2 regions of the Liquorilactobacillus satsumensis genome follow, and region 2 is predicted to be linked to the other one. Evidence: predicted binding sites of a transcription regulator. Region 2 holds the regulator's gene; the other holds the start of a gene.
The links. The regulator NrdR, encoded in region 2, represses ribonucleotide reductase genes. The targets are predictions, from matches to a motif close to ACACNATATATNGTGT.

Region 1: a site for NrdR is predicted at 1,712-1,727, ahead of nrdH (glutaredoxin-like protein NrdH). Genes of this name have one in related genera too.

Annotation. Positions count from the first base shown of each region.
Region 1 covers NZ_OZ061606.1:685,398-688,816, reverse strand. Annotated here, with positions in the region: gene nrdE (class 1b ribonucleoside-diphosphate reductase subunit alpha) at 1-1,155, opposite strand, end outside; gene nrdH (glutaredoxin-like protein NrdH) at 1,410-1,643, opposite strand; gene AB3Y88_RS03225 (class I SAM-dependent methyltransferase) at 1,839-2,441, shown strand; gene tadA (tRNA adenosine(34) deaminase TadA) at 2,463-2,954, shown strand; RNA gene ffs (signal recognition particle sRNA small type) at 2,996-3,082, shown strand; gene dnaX (DNA polymerase III subunit gamma/tau) at 3,156-3,419, shown strand, end outside.
Region 2 covers NZ_OZ061606.1:548,156-551,574, reverse strand. Annotated here, with positions in the region: gene mutM (DNA-formamidopyrimidine glycosylase) at 4-831, shown strand; gene coaE (dephospho-CoA kinase) at 832-1,440, shown strand; gene nrdR (transcriptional regulator NrdR) at 1,462-1,959, shown strand; gene AB3Y88_RS02595 (replication initiation and membrane attachment family protein) at 1,981-3,339, shown strand; gene dnaI (primosomal protein DnaI) at 3,355-3,419, shown strand, end outside.

The sequences.
Region 1 (3,419 bases), 140 kb from region 2:
TGTACACAAGTTACTCATAATAATTTTGCCGGAAATTGGATTCTCCTGATTAGCAGTGTCAATATTAAGAATATAAGGATATCCTGATTCTTGCTGCAACTTGCTGATTTCAGCTTCGAGCTCGCGTGCTCTAATCTTCTTTTTAGGAATTCTGGGGTTCGCGACAAGTTTATCATATTCTGCAGTGATATCAACGTAGGAAAAAGGCACCCCGTATTCGCGCTCTACACCCCATGGATCGAAGAGATACATTTCTTCATTTTGACGGGCTAATTCATAAAATTTGTCAGGAACCACTAACCCGAGTGACAAAGTTTTGACACGAATTTTTTCATCTGCGTTTTCTTTTTTAGCTGATAAGAAAGCAACAACATCAGGATGGAAAATATTGAGGTATGCCACACCAGCACCTTGACGTTGACCTAATTGATTAGAGTAAGAGAAACTATCTTCTAACAATTTCATAACGGGTACGACTCCAGAAGCTGCTCCTTGAATGTTCTTAATTGGTGCTCCAGCACCACGCAAATTGCTGAGGGAAATGCCAACTCCGCCGCCAATTCTGGACAGTTGCAAAGCGGAGTTAATTCCTCTGCCGATCGAGTTCATATCATCAGTAACTTGGATTAAGAAGCATGAAACCAGTTCTCCACGGCGTTTACGTCCAGCATTGAGGAAAGACGGAGTAGCAGGTTGGTAACGCTGATGAATAATTTCATCGGCAAGTGCAAGCGCTAATTTTTCATCACCGTCTGCAAAGAAAAGAGCATTGGCAGCAACTCGATCGATGAAGCTTTCAAGATAGAAGTCGTTATCATTGGTGCGTAACGCATACTGTGCGTAAAATTTATAGGCAGCCATAAAAGTCTTGAATTTAAAATGTGCGTCTTCCAAAAATTTGTAAAGTTTTTCAATAAAATGAAAATCAAACTTTTCGATAAACTCACGTTCAAGATAATCGTTTTCGATTAAGTAATTAAAACGTTCTTTGAGAGAAGGAAAAGTTTTAAGATTAGGTTTAACGTTTTCTGCTAGGAACGCTGCCAGTGCTTCTTTGTCTTTGTTGAGCGGAATTTGTCCATTTACAGGAAGATTGATCTCGTTATTTAGGTCATAATAGGTTACTTTGTTACTGTCTATATCTTTAAGTGTCAATTTCTGTCACCACTTTCTAAGTTGTAAAGAACTTAATGAATGAGCTCTTGTGCTGCTGTGCTAAGCTGCTTAATAAGATTGAAAGAAGATTTTCGGCTTTCGGGGCAAACAAAAAGAGCTCAGCGAGTTTTTTGATCGCCGTCGACTACGCTGAGCAAACTTAAACTGGGCTTTAAATGCTAAGAAAATCAAGGCTTCAAGCTGAGGTTATGCGAAAAAGACAGCCTTTTTTCAAAGCTCAACCCCAAACGATTTTAAAAATTAGCAACTAAGTTTTTTAAAAGATCGGGACGAAAGCCATTGATAATTGGAGCATCATTTTTTTCGATCACAGGAACAGAGCGAAATCCTTTTTCTTTCAGATAAGTAATGTACTGTGGTTCGCTGCTGACATTATGCTCTTCAAAGGAAATATGGTGTTCTGTTAGAAACTTTTTTGTCATCTTACATTGGATACAGTTGTTTTTTGTATAAATTGATAATTTCATAGTTGGCACCTCGCGTTAATATGTTGTATGCTTAGTATACATCATTTGACGAATTAATCAAGAAGCAAACACCATATATGGTATTTGCTTCTTTTAATGGTATACGATATATAGTATTTTTTGGAAATACCGCAAGCTTAACACGCCTAGGCTTCAGCTTGCGTAGGAATTTAAAGTAGGATATGAGGTTGAAAAATGACAAATTATTATTATTCCAAAAATCCAGATGTAGTTCATCAAGAAAGCAGCTGGGATTTTACGTTATTGGGGCAACCAATGCATTTTGTAACCGATAATGGTGTTTTTTCCAAAAGAACGGTTGATTTTGGTTCACGGGTTCTTTTGGAAAATCTTCCCTTAACGACCTTGATTGATGGCCCAATCTTGGACGTAGGCTGTGGGTATGGGCCCTTAGGGTTAGCGGTCGCTAAAAGCGAATCCCAAAGACAAGTGGACCTGGTTGATGTAAATGAACTTGCTTTACAGTTGGCACATAAAAATGCGGCTTCTAATCAGGTAGACAATGTTAATATTTGGGAATCAGATCTTTATACTGCAGTGACTGAAACTGCTTATGCGTTGATCCTTTCAAATCCACCTATTAGAGCAGGCAAACAAGTTGTCCACCAAATCTTGACGGGTGCAAAAGCACATTTGAAAGAGGGCGGGAAATTGGTGATTGTGATTCAAAAAAAGCAAGGAGCTCCTTCAGCACGTCAAAAAATGGAAACAACCTTTGGCAACTGCCGAGTAGTTGCCAAAGACAAGGGATATTTTGTGCTTGAAAGTACCAAGTAAAATGCTGGAGGAGGTCCGTCTGTGGAACTAGATGCACAACAAAAAATAAAATTTATGCAAGAGGCACTTTATGAAGCACAAAAGGCAGCTGCAATTGCGGAAGTTCCAATTGGGTGTGTGATTGTGTCGAATGGTAAAATAATTGGACGCGGACATAATCTACGTGAGCATAGTCAAGACGTCACAATGCATGCTGAGATGATTGCCTTACAAGAAGCCAATGCGGCCGTTAAAAGTTGGCGTTTACCGGACGCACAACTTTTTGTAACCTTAGAACCATGTCCAATGTGTAGTGGTGCAATCATAAATGCACGGATTAAAGAGACTTATTACGGAGCACCTGATCCTAAGGCGGGTGCGGCTGGGTCTTTATTGAACTTGCTAGAAGATCAACGGTTTAATCATCAAGTAAAAGTAGAGCGCGGGTTATTGGCAGCCGAGTCCAGTGCGCTGCTTAAGAGCTTTTTTAGAGAGATTCGACAGAAAAGAAAAAAATCCAAACGTGAAGACTAGCATTTTTATTACATTTCATGTATTATAGATAGTGCCGCAAGGCCTTGGGACAATGTCGTCCTTGTGAACTGTGTCAGGTCCGGAAGGAAGCAGCACTAAACTTGGTACGGCATGTGTCTCAAGTTAATATGACAAGTTACCTCCCGATCATAGCGGTCGGGAGCTTTTTTTAAAATGAGGCAAGATAAAGGAAGTGTTGAAATGGGATATCAAGCTCTCTACCGTGTCTGGCGACCACAGCGTTTTGCTGATTTAGTGGGCCAGGAAATGATCACGAAGACCTTGCAAAATGCGATCGTGACTGGGCAGACGAGTCACGCATATCTTTTTACCGGTCCTCGTGGTACAGGGAAAACATCCGCTGCCAAAATTTTTGCTAAGGCACTTAATTGCCATGCACGCAAAGATGGCGAACCTTGTAATCAGTGTGAAATCTGCCAGGCAATCACTGCTGGCAGACTAAAC
Region 2 (3,419 bases):
CAGATGCCGGAATTGCCAGAAGTAGAAACGGTGCGTCGCGGGCTTGAAAAATTAGTACTTGGCGCCCAGATTGAGAATGTGAAAATTTATTACCCCAAAATTATCAATGGGGATCCCCAGAGCTTTCAACAAGAATTGCGTGGACGGACGATTGAAAGTATTACACGGCGCGGAAAATATTTGATCTTTAATTTCGATACTGGGATATCGTTTGTCTCCCATTTACGGATGGAAGGAAAGTACTTTGTTGAAAATCCTAAAACTCCACTTGAAAAACATACGCACATTGTTTTTACACTTTCTGATGGTCAGCAATTAAGATACAATGATGTGCGCAAATTTGGCAGGATGCATTTGGTGAAAACGGCGCAGGTCCAACAACTTCCAGGGTTAAAGAAGCTAGGTCCCGAGCCGACAGCAGCTTTATTTGACAAGCAACTTTTTTATGAAAGATTGAAACATAAGAAAAAAATGATTAAGCCTGCCTTACTAGATCAAACGATTGTTGCGGGGTTGGGGAATATTTATACAGACGAAGTTTTATGGTCTAGTAAAATAAATCCGCAGACACCTGCTGCACACCTCAGCAAAAGTGAGGCTGATCGCTTACATGATGAAATTATCACTGAGCTAGCACGAGCAACTAGCCAAGGAGGGACAACTGTCTTTACGTATACTGATACGTTTGGGCACGCAGGTTCTTTTCAAAAACAACTACATGCTTACGGCAGAAAAGGACAGCCTTGCGAACGCTGTGCAACACCACTGAAAAAAATAGTGGTCGGGCAGCGTGGGACCACCTTTTGCCCGCAATGTCAGAAGGTGAAATAATTGACATATGTTTTGGGGTTGACTGGCGGCATTGCAGCTGGCAAAACAACTGTCAGCGATTACCTAAAAAAAGCAGGTGCAGTCGTGATCGATGCAGATGTAATCGCACGCACGGTGGCATGTCCTGGAACTCCGGGCTTAAAGCAGATCGTGGCGGTCTTTGGCACGGAGATCCTCACTTCTAAGGGACAGTTAGCCCGTCAAAAATTGGGAAATCTTGTTTTTGCGGATCAGCATAAGCTGGCGAGCTTGAATCGCATTATGGGACCGTTGATTCACGCAGAGATTTATCGGCAACTAAAGGTTTATAAAGAAAAAAAAGTAAAGCTACTTGTGTTGGCAATTCCTTTATTATTTGAGGGCGGATATGCAAAATACTGTGATAGTGTAATGACGATTTCAAGCAGCAAAACATTGCAGCTTCAACGTTTAATGAACCGCGATGGATTAACGCAACAGCAGGCCAAGGAACGTCTTGAAGCACAAATGTCCGAAAAAGAGCGCAACCAACGTGCTGACATTGTGATTGATAATACTAAAGAAGTTGAAGAAACCCTGTCACAAGTGCTAAAATGGCTTATAACGAATGGGTTTGCAGAAAAAGCATAGTATTTTAACGAGGTGAAAAATATGAAATGTCCCCGCTGCCATCATAATGGTTCGCGCGTGGTTGATAGCCGACCTGCTGATGGCGGACATGTAATCAGGCGCCGACGCGAGTGTGAGGCCTGTGGGTTTCGCTTTACTACTTTTGAACGAGTTGAAGCGACACCGTTACTTGTCATTAAAAAGAATGGAACACGTGAGGAGTTTAACCGCGAGAAAATTCTACGTGGAATTGTCCGTGCTGCAGAAAAACGTCCGGTAGGTATGGATGAAATCACACGCATCGTTGATGACGTTGAAAATAAGGTCCGGTCATTAGGCGAAAATGAAGTTTCCAGTCAACTGATTGGTGAATATGTAATGGGCTTATTGGCGGATGTTGATGAAATTTCTTACATCCGTTTTGCGAGTGTTTATCGCCAATTTAAGGACATGAAAGTTTTCTTGAAAGAACTCAAGGAAATGATGGCACGTGATAAAAAAAATAAAAATAAAAATGAGAATGAATCCGATGATCAGTAAGGGGGAGTGACCAGCTTGACGATGGTTAACGATAGTTTTTCACCCAAAGATGGATTCATTGTTTTTTCTCGGCAGAAGTTGCTTGCAGGTGATCCTGAAATAGTCATTAAACTATATCAACCCCTGATTGGAGCAGCTTCATTCAGTCTTTATATGCTATTGCGCACGTTTGTTGCACAGAGGGTTTCGCTCTCTGAACGCAGAATGCACACAACTCTGTTAGAGCTATTGGATATGGGAGCAAATAAGCTATATGAGGCACGGTGTAAATTAGAAGCAATTGGACTGTTACGGACGTATGAACAAGAAGATCAATTGGGGAAAGTTGTTCTTTACGAATTACAGGCACCCCAACTTCCACGTGCATTTTTTGAAGATGATCTTTTGCGGACACTCTTGCTTGAGACTGTTGGAGAGCAGCAATTTAAAGCGCTGCAGCACTACTTTTTTAACCCGCTTTTTGAGCACCCACAAGCAGTTGAGACGACTAAACATTTCTTGGAAGTTTTCAATATTCAACCGCGCACACTGCAACAAAAGACTCGATTAGCAAGTCTTTTCGAGAGCTCTGCGACGAAAAAGCCTGAGATGAGTTGGAAAGAGACTGGACTTGATCGTACTTTCGTAGTTGCGCTGCTTGAACATTCATTTATAGATACAAAGCAGGTGTTGGAGCATGAAAAAAAATTATTAGTGGCACACGTAGTTTATGGACTTGATGAGCTTACGCTGGTTAATCTTTTGGAGCAAGCCGCAAATGTAGCAACTAACAAAGTTGATTTTGCACTTTTTGAAAAGTTAGTACAACAGCAAAAACCACAAGGTGCGCTTACAAAACAGGTGAACCAGCCACAGGCTGAAGCTGTTACCAGCCAAGATGTTCCTCAGTTGCGACAAGAAGATCAAGGACTCTTAGATGCGTGTCGCGCCTATGCACCGGCAGACTTTCTGCGCGTCTTGAAAAAGGAAAAAGGGAGCTTTGCGACAGCTTCTGAATTGCATACTTTAGAATGGGTTGGACAAAAGAAACTTTTTCACCCTGCTGTGATTAATGTTTTGATTCATTACATGATGATTGACAGAGAAATGGCATTGTTGAATCGAAATTTTTTTGAAGCGGTGATTTCCGATTGGAGTCAAAAAAAGATCGCGACTCCTGAAGAAGCAATGCAGCAGGTACGCAGTTTCAATTCACTTAAGAAGCAACAAAAAACGCCGACTTCGAAAACACGACCGCGCAGACGCACGCAGGTAATTCAAAAAGAAAAGTTACCTGATTGGGCAAAGGATGGAGCACAGTTAACACCGCAATCTAAATTCAGCGAAGCAGACCGGCAGAAGTTAAAAGCGCGTCTTAGCAAATTTAAAAAGAAACAGTAAGAAGGGGGCGAAAAAATGAAGAACGTCGGTGATGAACTTGCGCAACAGTTAAAAAAGCACAACTGGACCAAAAATTATCA